DNA from 3 places in the Pseudomonas sp. GW821-FHT10B02 genome. Region 3 is predicted to be linked to each of the others. Evidence: riboswitches for the same ligand, from Rfam matches in the RefSeq annotation. Region 3 holds a riboswitch; each other region holds the start of a gene.
The links. A riboswitch is a leader RNA that binds a small molecule or an ion and turns the genes downstream of it on or off. The one in region 3 is predicted to bind cobalamin.

Region 1: linked by a shared signal. The riboswitch ahead of cobO (cob(I)yrinic acid a,c-diamide adenosyltransferase) and the one ahead of cobW (cobalamin biosynthesis protein CobW) in region 3 are both predicted to bind cobalamin.
Region 2: linked by a shared signal. The riboswitch ahead of AC07OF_RS22880 (TonB-dependent receptor) and the one ahead of cobW (cobalamin biosynthesis protein CobW) in region 3 are both predicted to bind cobalamin.

What each region holds. Positions count from the first base shown of each region.
Region 1 covers NZ_JBWKNR010000007.1:204,382-207,656, reverse strand. The annotation lists gene AC07OF_RS13130 (PQQ-dependent sugar dehydrogenase) at 1-764, opposite strand, end outside; gene AC07OF_RS13125 (hypothetical protein) at 833-1,411, opposite strand; cobalamin riboswitch at 1,560-1,784, shown strand; gene cobO (cob(I)yrinic acid a,c-diamide adenosyltransferase) at 1,950-2,561, shown strand; gene AC07OF_RS13115 (cobyrinic acid a,c-diamide synthase CobB) at 2,558-3,275, shown strand, end outside.
Region 2 covers NZ_JBWKNR010000017.1:2,582-5,856, forward strand. The annotation lists gene AC07OF_RS22880 (TonB-dependent receptor) at 40-2,175, opposite strand; cobalamin riboswitch at 2,282-2,488, opposite strand; gene AC07OF_RS22885 (GNAT family N-acetyltransferase) at 2,627-3,190, opposite strand.
Region 3 covers NZ_JBWKNR010000005.1:133,065-136,339, forward strand. The annotation lists gene cobN (cobaltochelatase subunit CobN) at 1-896, opposite strand, end outside; gene cobW (cobalamin biosynthesis protein CobW) at 900-1,967, opposite strand; cobalamin riboswitch at 2,063-2,275, opposite strand; gene AC07OF_RS10225 (2OG-Fe dioxygenase family protein) at 2,619-3,275, shown strand, end outside.

The DNA of each region.
Region 1 (3,275 bases), on a different contig from region 3:
GCAAACAGACGCTTCTGGCCGTTGGCCGGATCGACTTCCCAGATGGCGGCGCGACCTGCTTCCTGATCCATGCCGTTCTCACCGACATTGCTGTTGGAGCCAACCGTAACGTAGAGCTTTTTGCCATCGCGGCTGGCGATGACATTCTTGGTCCAGTGATGGTTCAGCGGGCCGCCGGGCAATTCGGTCACCAGCGTGCCAGACGAAGTAATTTCAGTAGCCCCGGGCTGGTAACGAAAGCGCATGAGCCGATCGGTGTCGGCTACATAGAAATCGTTGCCGACCAAGGCCATGCCAAACGGCGAATTGAGGTTTTCAATAAAGGTGGTACGGATTTCGGCCACGCCGTCATGGTCACTGTCGCGCAGCAGGCTGATGCGGTTGGCGCTGGGCACGCCGGCACCGGCGCGACTCATCACCTTGCCCATCACCCAGCCACGAATGCCCTTGCCGTCCTCGGGCTTGGGCGGGGCGTTGGTTTCCGCGACCAGCACATCGCCATTGGGCAGGACATACAGCCAGCGCGGGTGATCCAGGCCCTCGGCGAAGGCGGTCACCTGGGTGCCAGGTGCAGCCACAGGCTTGGTGCCTGGTGGCCAGCCAATGGCCGGGGCGATGTTGACGGTGGGGATCAGGGTCTTGTTCGGCTCGGGCAGTTGAGGCGATGGCCCGAATCCGTCACTGACCTCCAGCCGGGCAGTCTCGCCGCAGCCGCTGATTCCCGCGGCAACTATCAGCAGCACGGTGATACGGGTCATATCCATGGCGTTGCCCTCGCAAAGCTGGCCTCTGTTGAAAGTAGAGGTGCTCAACATCCGCGAGGTTCCGTTGTTCAGGCCTGCTTGAGCAGCAGTGCAACCCCGGGATGATACTGCCCGGCCTCGTTGTGCAGCTTGCGGTAGGCATAGGGGAAGTACCAGGCAATGGCACAGGCGGTGTGCTTTTGCAGGTCGTCGACCAGGTCCTGGAGTTCTTCGGGGCTGGCATGCTGCCCGGCTTTCCAGGGGCTGGCGAACAGCGCGGCGACTTTTAGCTGGCTGGGTGCAGCCACCTGGCGGGCGGCAAATACAGTCTCTTGCAGCGCGTTGTTCAGGTCCAGGCGGGCGATGCGTGGCCAGCGCTGGCTGGCTTGCAGGTAGGCGGCTTCTTCGCGATTGGCGATGTACAGGTCGCAGTAACCTTCACGCTCACCTTCGTCACGCTGCTTCTTGCTCTGGTGATGTTGCAAGGTGATCAGCTCTGCTTGCCAGGCTGCGGCCGAGAGCACGCCGAGGTTCGCTTGGGCGCCGTGCCAGTAAGGGGCCTCGCCGTCGCCCAGGGTCTGGTTGCAGCGGTCGATGCATTCGACCCAGCGTTCCAGAGCCGGACGCAGGAATTCCAGGCGCGGGTTATTGATGATCAGGCCTTGCATGCCGCTCTCTCCTTTATCGTTGTAATCGAGACAGCCAATTTATGGCTATTTGATATCACTGATATCAGGGTGGCACAAGATGACAAAGACGCCATTGATCCAGGCCAGTGCTGCGCCTTTCATTGACGCTCCGGGTGCAACCCTCTAACCTTCGCGACTTGTTTCAGGTGCTCTGTGGGCTGTGGTCTGGCAGGGTGAAACAGGGAAGCCGGTGGGTGCGCAATAGCGTGCGAGTCCGGCGCTGCCCCCGCAACGGTAGGTGAGTCAAGGCCGCGCATGGCCACTGGGTGATCGCACCCGGGAAGGCGCGCGACCCTGGGTGTTGATGACCCCGCTCACAAGCCCGGAGACCGGCCTGTAACAGCCAACGGCATCACGGAGGGTGATGCGCGGTTTCTTCGGCCTGTGCCGCAGCCCTGCGCGTTTTTCCGTCTGCCTTGTCCATTGATCTGTTGCCATCTCTTTGCCGCGAACGCTGTGCAGCCCTGTGCTGCCAGGCGCGTTGCAGGTTGGCTGACAGTGGTTTGCGGAGACTTCGATGACTGAATCCACCGAGCGTGACGAACGCCACCTGGCCCGTATGCAGCGCAAGAAGGCGGTAATCGACGAGCGTATTGCCAACGCCCCTAACGAATGCGGCCTGCTGCTGGTGCTCAGCGGTAACGGCAAGGGCAAGAGCAGTTCGGCTTTCGGCATGCTCGCCCGGGCCATGGGCCATGGCATGCAGTGCGGCGTGGTGCAGTTCATCAAGGGCCGCAACAGCACTGGCGAAGAGCTGTTCTTCCGGCGTTTCCCCGAACAGGTGCGCTATCACGTGATGGGCGAGGGCTTCACCTGGGAAACCCAGGACCGCCAGCGTGACATCGCCGCAGCCGAAGCGGCCTGGGCCGTTTCGCGCCAGTTGCTGCAGGACCCGACGATCACCTTCGTGGTGCTCGACGAGCTGAATATAGCCCTCAAGCATGGCTACCTTGACCTCGAACAGGTGCTCAGCGACCTGCAGGCGCGTCCGCCGATGCAGCACGTGATCGTCACCGGTCGTGGCGCCAAGGATGAAATGATCGAACTGGCCGACACCGTCACCGAGATGGGCATGGTCAAGCACGCTTTCCAGACCGGTATCCGTGCCCAGAAGGGCGTTGAACTATGAGTGACACGCGCCACTGCCCGGCGGTGCTGATTGCCGCCCCGGCTTCAGGCCAGGGCAAGACTACGGTGACCGCTGCCCTGGCGCGGCTGCACCGCAACCTCGGGCGTAAGGTGCGGGTGTTCAAGTGCGGCCCGGACTTCCTTGACCCGATGATTCTCGAGCGGGCCAGCGGTGCGCCGGTGTACCAGCTGGACCTGTGGATGGTCGGTGAGCAGGAAAGCCGCCGGCTGCTCTGGGAAGCAGCCGGCGATGCCGATCTGATCCTGATCGAAGGGGTCATGGGCCTGTTCGACGGTACGCCGTCGAGTGCCGACCTTGCCCGCCATTTCAATGTGCCGGTGCTGGCGGTGATCGACGGTACCGCCATGGCCCAGACCTTCGGCGCCCTGGCCCTGGGCCTGGCGCGCTATCAGCCCGACCTGCCGTTTGCCGGGGTACTGGCCAACCGTGTCGGTACCTTGCGTCACGCCCAGTTGCTCGAAGGCAGCCTTACCGAAGGGCTGCGCTGGTACGGCGGCCTGTCGCGGGAAACCGGGATTGAATTGCCGAGCCGCCATCTGGGCCTGGTCCAGGCCAGCGAGCTCAATGATCTGGATGTTCGTCTGGACGCCGCAGCCGCAGCTCTCGGCGCCAGTTGTGAGTCGTCCCTGCCGCCGGCGGTGGCGTTTGCGGCGCCGACTGTCGAAGTTATCGAGCCCTTGCTCGATGGCGTGA
Region 2 (3,275 bases), on a different contig from region 3:
ACTGATCTCTGCTGTCCACAAATTGGTAGTTTTTGTCGCTTAGAAGCTGTAATCCAGCGTCGCGAAGTACGAGCGCGGCTCACCCATCAACCACTGCTCGCCACTGTGGGCGGTGGCGGCGTAGCGGCGGTCCAGCAGGTTGTTCAACTGCAGGCCCAGGCGTACATCCGGCAGCACCTGCCAGCCCAGGTTGGCATCGACCACGGTAAAACCGGGCACCGTCTGGGTGTTGGCGATGTTGGCGTAGCGCTCATCGACATAGCGCAGGCCGATGCCGGCATCCACGCCATACCCCAGACCTTTGTTCACCCACAGGTTGGCAGTGCGCCGTGGCACATTGCTCGGCCGGTTGCCCGCACGCGACAGCGACTGGCCGCCCACGGTCTGGTCGAAATCGTCGTACTTGGCACGCACCACCGAGGCGTTGGCCGAGACCTGCCACTGGTTGGCCAGGGCCAGTTCCAGGGTCGCTTCCAGGCCGTCGGAAGTCTGCTGGCCGGCCTGCTGTTTCTGGTGGGTGATCGGGTCGTCGACCAGCAGCTTCTTCTTGACGATGTGATAGGCCGCCAGGGTCCACTCGCCACGACCGTGCCAGAACAGTTGCTTGAGGCCGAACTCGGTCTGCCTGGCTTCGGTCAGGTCGTAGTTCTGCTGGCTTGGGCTCAAGGTGACCAGGTCGCTGACGCCATCTTCACTGGTGGAATACTGGCCATACAGTGACAGTTCATCGGTCACCGCAAACACCAGCCCGGCACGCCAGTTGCCACCGTTGAGGCTGCGGTCGGTGCGGCTGTTGTCGACCAGGTTGTCACGGTCGATGTGGTTCTGGTCGCGGCGAACGCCGGTCACCAGCGACCAGCGTTCAGACAGCTGGGTGCGGTTTTCGGCGAACAGGGCAAAGGTGCGGGTGGTGCTCTGGGTCTGTGGGCGGGTCGGGCTGTTGCTATGGAAGTAGCCTGGCGCCGGGTTCCACGGATCGATGAAGTCGCCGCCGATATCGTTGTACGGTGAGTTGCTGTTGATGCCGAAGCGGATGCGGTTGTACTCGGCGCCGACCACGGTCTTGCTGGCCAGGCCGAACAGCGTGTGATCGAAGGTAAAGCTCTGGCGATCGCCGACCTGTTCCTGGTCGTGTTTGATCTCCAGGTAGCTGCCGCGCTGCAGTTGCCCTTGCGTGCTGTCCCAGGTGTAGTCTTCGGCGTTGCGCCAGTGCCGGCGGCTCTTGATGTAGTACAGCTGGTTGCTGGCGCTGATCGAATCGCTGAGGGTCCAGTCGCTGTTCAGGCGGGTCCACTCGTCGTGGTAGCGCTGCTCGTCATCGCGCACGTTGTAGTTCTTCTTGCGCAGACTGTCGCGGTAGTGGCCGTCAATCAGCGGTGTGCCGAAGTAGTTCATCGGCTCGGCGTCGCCACGTTCGTGGGCCAGGGTGAAGCTCAGCTCGTCGCTGGCGTCAAAACGCAGGGCGGCGCTCATGGCCAGGTTTTTCGAGTCGCCACGATCCACCCAGCCGTTGCTTTGCTGGCGGTTGAGGGTAACCCGGTAGCTCAGGCGCTCGCTCAGCGAACCGCCGCTGTCCAGGCCCAGTTGCTGACGGTCATAGGCGCCGTAGCCCAGGCGCAGCTGGTTATGAATCTCACCGGCGAAGGGCTTCTTCGGGATCACGTTGATCACCGCGCCGGTCGCGCCTTCACCATAGAGCACTGAAGCCGGGCCGCGGATGATGTCGATGCGCTCGACCATCCACGGGTCGACCGGGAAGGTCTGGGTGCCGGCACCGGTGTACATCCGCGAGCCGTCGAACAGGGTCATCACCGAGCCGTGGCCTTCAAAACCACGGGCCGAGAGGGCGGTGTTGCCGTTGCCCGGGGTGGCCACCGAGGTGATGCCCGGTGAACGGCTGACGGCGTCCTGAACCGTGCGATTGTTGCGCCCTTCGATCACCTCGGCACTGATGCTGCTGGTGCTCGCCGGGGTGTCCATGGCGCTGAGGTTCAGGCGCGAACCGGCTGGCAGTGGCGTGGCCAGGCTAATGGGGTCCTTGTCGCTGCTGCTGGTGATCGCCGTCGAGGGCAGGGCCAGGGTGCCGGTTTCAGCGGCGTAGGTCGGCAAGGAGAATGCCAGGCAAGGCGCCAGGGCATTGGCCGCCAGGGTTTGAAGCTTGGAGTAACGGGACATGTCGTTCCACAATCTGCTGGAAGAATGAATCCCGGAGGGAACAACGCATGGAGGAATTGCGCGCGCAGGCGCCCGCAAACCGGCCTGCGCCCGCCCACCGCGGGGTTGCCAAACGAAGCTTCAGGCCGGTCTCCGGGCTTGCGAGGGTCATGAAGGCCTTCACCTTCCCATGCCAGGGCACAGTGGTGTTTCGAAGGCTTCGCTCGCTTACCGTTGCGGGGGCAGCGCCGGACTAGTCACCTTGAGTGACGCACCGGCTTCCCGTTTCACCCTGCGCACGGCGGCGCAGGACACCTGAAACTGGCGCGCATCTGAACATTGAAAGTCTTTACAGTCAATGCGTTGCGCATTTTTGCAGGGAGGGCTGCTGTGCAGCCCATCGCCGGCAATGCCGGCTCCCACAACACATTCGTGGGAGCCGGCATTGCCGGCGATGGGGTCAGCGAAGATCTCAACGTCCGCGCTTGCGCGACACCACCGCCTCGATGTTCTTGCGCCCGATCAGCATGGGTTGCGGTTGCTGGGGTTGCTCCAGCCACTTGTACATCACCAGGCAATCGACCAAGCCCAGGCGCGCATGCCGATAAGCCCGCGGCAAGCGCCCGACCACCTCGAAACCCAGCTTCTGCCACAAGGCCACCGCCACCTCATTGCTCGACACCACCGAGTTGAACTGCATGGCCAGAAAACCCTGTTCGCGGGCCAGGCGTTGCGAGTGCTCGCACATCAACCGGGCCACACCGCGCCCACGCGCAGCGTCGCTGACCATGTAGCCGCAATTGCTCACATGATTGCCCGGGCCGGCGGCATTGGCCTTGAGGTAGTAGGAACCGAGCAGTTCGCCATCCTCTTCGGCCACCAGGGTGTGCAGCGGTGCTTCCAGCCACAGCTGACGCGCCTGCTCCTGGCTCATGGCCGGGTCGAAGGCATAGGTTTCGCGGGCCGCGACAATGGCCTGGAAGGTCGGCCAGAAGCGGTCGAAGTCGGCGGCGGTCATGGGGCGGATGGTGATCATGGCGGTTCCTGGCAAGGTGAACCGCGAGTCTGAAAGCGTTGGTGCCGGCATGCAACTGTTTGTGCATGCCGCCCTCGCCAGCGGA
Region 3 (3,275 bases):
CCCGGCTCGTTGTCCTGGGCGCAGATCGCCTGCAGCACCGGAATATCCCGGCGAAACGGGCGCAAGTGCGGCTGCTCGGGGCTGGACTGGGCAAAGCCGGTGGTATTGATGATCAATGCGGCGTCGACCTGATCGAGCCAGTCTTCGACCTGACTCAGGCAACCGGCCTCTTTAAGGCTGGCCACTGCAATCGGCAAAGGATTGAGCCCGGCCAGTTGCAAGCGCTCGCAGAAGGTATCGATAAAGGCAGTGTTGGCCGCCTGCAGGTGCGAGCGATAGAACAGGATCGGCACCACCGGCTGTTCGACCTGCCACGCGGAAAACCAGTCAGCCAGATCGGCACTGGCTTTGCGCGGGTGATACACCGCCGTGCGTGGCAGCTGTTGCGGCTCGCTCCAGGGGTAATCGCGCTGCAGCCACTGGCTGGCCAGGCAATTGAACAGGTTCAGGGCATTGGCCTTGCCGCCCTGGCGCAAGAAGTGCCAGAGCCGCTCGGCCTGCTCTGCCGACACGGTACTCAGGCTGGTAAGTTCCGGGTCGGGGCGATCATCACCCGGCACCAGGATCAGCTGCACGCCACGGGCCGCCAGCTCCAGCAGTTGCTCGACACCGTAGCGCCAATAGCCGACGCCACCGTGCAGCGACACCAGAATCACCTTGGCGTAGCGTAATACCTCGTCGACATACAGGTCGACCGAGGCATGGTTCTGCACCTGCATCGGGTTGGCCAGACGCAGGCTGGGGAAATCCTCGGGCAGCTGCTGGGCGGTTTCGGCCAGCAGCGCCAGGTGTGAGTCACCGCTGCAGAGAATGACCAGTTCGGCCGGAGTCTGGCCGAGATCGGCAATACTGTCGTCCGGTACAAAACCACCGGGCTGGGTCCGCAGCAGGTGCATGGATCAGACGCTCAAGGCGGCGCGCAGGCCCGCTTCCAGTTGGGCCGCATCCAGTTCCTGGCCGATCAGCACCAGGCGCGTGGTGCGCGGCTCTTCACTGCGCCAGGCGCGGTCGAAGTGTTTGTCGAAGCGGGTGCCCACGCCCTGAATCAGCAAACGCATCGGCTTGCCGGGGATCGCCGCAAAGCCTTTGACCCGCAGGATGCCGTGCTGCACCACCAGTTGGGTCAGGGCGTCGAGCAGCAGGCTTTCGTCGGCTTCCGGCAGCTCGATGGAGATCGAGTCGAAGGCATCGTGGTCATGATCGTCGTGGTCATCGCCGTCATGGTGCGAGTCGTGGTGAGTACGCCGGCCATCGATATGCGCTTCCGATTCAGCGCCCAGGCCCAGCAGCACTTCCAGTGGCAGACGGCCGCTGCTGGCTTCGATCACCTTGACCGCTGGCGGCAGCTCTTCCTGCACTTCGGCGCGGACCTTGGCCAGGTCATCGGCGGCGATCAGGTCAGCCTTGTTCAACACCACCAGGTCGGCACTGGCCAACTGGTCGGCGAACAGTTCGTGCAGCGGCGACTCGTGATCCAGGTTCGGGTCGAGTTTGCGCTGGGCATCGACCTGGTCCGGGTAGGCGGCAAAGGTGCCTGCGGCCACGGCCGGGCTGTCAACCACGGTGATCACCGCGTCAACCGTGCAGGCGTTGCGGATCTCTGGCCACTGGAAGGCTTGCACCAGTGGCTTGGGCAGGGCCAGGCCGCTGGTTTCGATGAGGATATGATCGAGATCGCCGCGACGGGCAACCAGCTCACGCATCACCGGGAAGAACTCTTCCTGCACGGTGCAGCACAGGCAGCCGTTGGCCAGTTCATAGACGCGGCCGCTGGCCTCTTCTTCAGTGCAACCGATGCTGCATTGCTTGAGGATCTCGCCGTCGATGCCCAGCTCGCCGAACTCGTTGACGATCACCGCGATGCGCCGCCCCTGAGCGTTGTCGAGCATATGCCGCAGCAGCGTGGTTTTGCCCGAGCCGAGGAAGCCGGTAACGATGGTGACGGGGAGTTTGGCCAGTGTTTTCATGTCGATGCCCTTGGCAGGATGGCGGGCATGCGGGACGAGAGCCACAGGTATCACTACCTGGGCGCGTTCGCCACCGGATCACCCCGCCCGGTTTATGTCGGAAACTGTTCGAGGCAGGTCTCCTGGCTGACGGTGTTCAGGCCTTGGGCCTGGCATTCGCTGCGCCTTCCCGCTAGCGCCTTCGACAGCGCTGGCAGTGGCGTGGCAGTAAACATCACCGTTCACAGTTGCGGGGGCAGCCGCGGCTTGAACCGCGTTCCCTTCTTAGCTTCGGCACGCGCCGAAGAACCTCGAAAGCGCAAGGCTACGCATGCTTGGGAGGCGGGTCAATGTTTGTCGCATTATCGTTGTAGCGACATTGTTTACTCATGCATTTTCCGCAGACACTCATTATTTAAAATTCTACTTGTAAGTTACCTCCTACAATTTAACACCCCATAACAACACCTGCTCAACAGTCACAGAATAGCGACCTTAACCCGCAAACTTACATCTTCTTACAAAAACCGAATTGATAAATAAAAACAACAAATGAACCATGAGCCAACAACAGGAAGAGTCAACCACACCAGAAAGGAACTCTTGCATGATCGGCCACCATCAAAGTCCGCTGCGAGCTTTTTCCTCAAACGCCAAAAGCGTGTTCGCAGCATGAGTTCCAGTACTGCAATACGGTATTCGGACGAAAGCACGCTGTATGAACTTTCCGAATCACTAAATAGCCACCACTACGCCAGCAGCGCTCATTATCCAGCGTTTCTGGTTGCTCAACTGGGTAACGAAGCGTGTCACGCATTCAATGCAACCTGGAACAACCTGCAGCCGGACAGCTATCTGAGCGTCGGCAACGGCACTCGCGAGCGTTGCATCTGCAAGTTCGAGTACCGCCAGCGGGACAGGCGCTGGAAGACGCTCGAAAACTGCCACTTCTTTCAGACCCAGGCCCATAACCCGCTGCTGGGTGGCATTCAGCGCACCTATGCGCGCAGCGAAACGTCCTTTATCGGCTCGCCCGTGCTGCAAACGCTACTGGCAGCCGACCTGGCGCTCCTGGATCTGACCGTCGGCCATCGCGACTGGCTGGTCACCTGCCACCAGTTCCGGATCCTGTGCGATGAGCACAATGCGGGCCAGGCCACACCCGAAGGCCGACACCGCGACGGGCATGACTTTGTCTTTCAACACCTGATTCAACGCCAGTTAGTCATTGGCGGAGAAAGTCGGGTGTTTCACGAAAATGGCGAAACCGTATTCAGTGCAACCCTGACAGATTACATGGAAACCATCGTTTTGAATGACCGGACACTT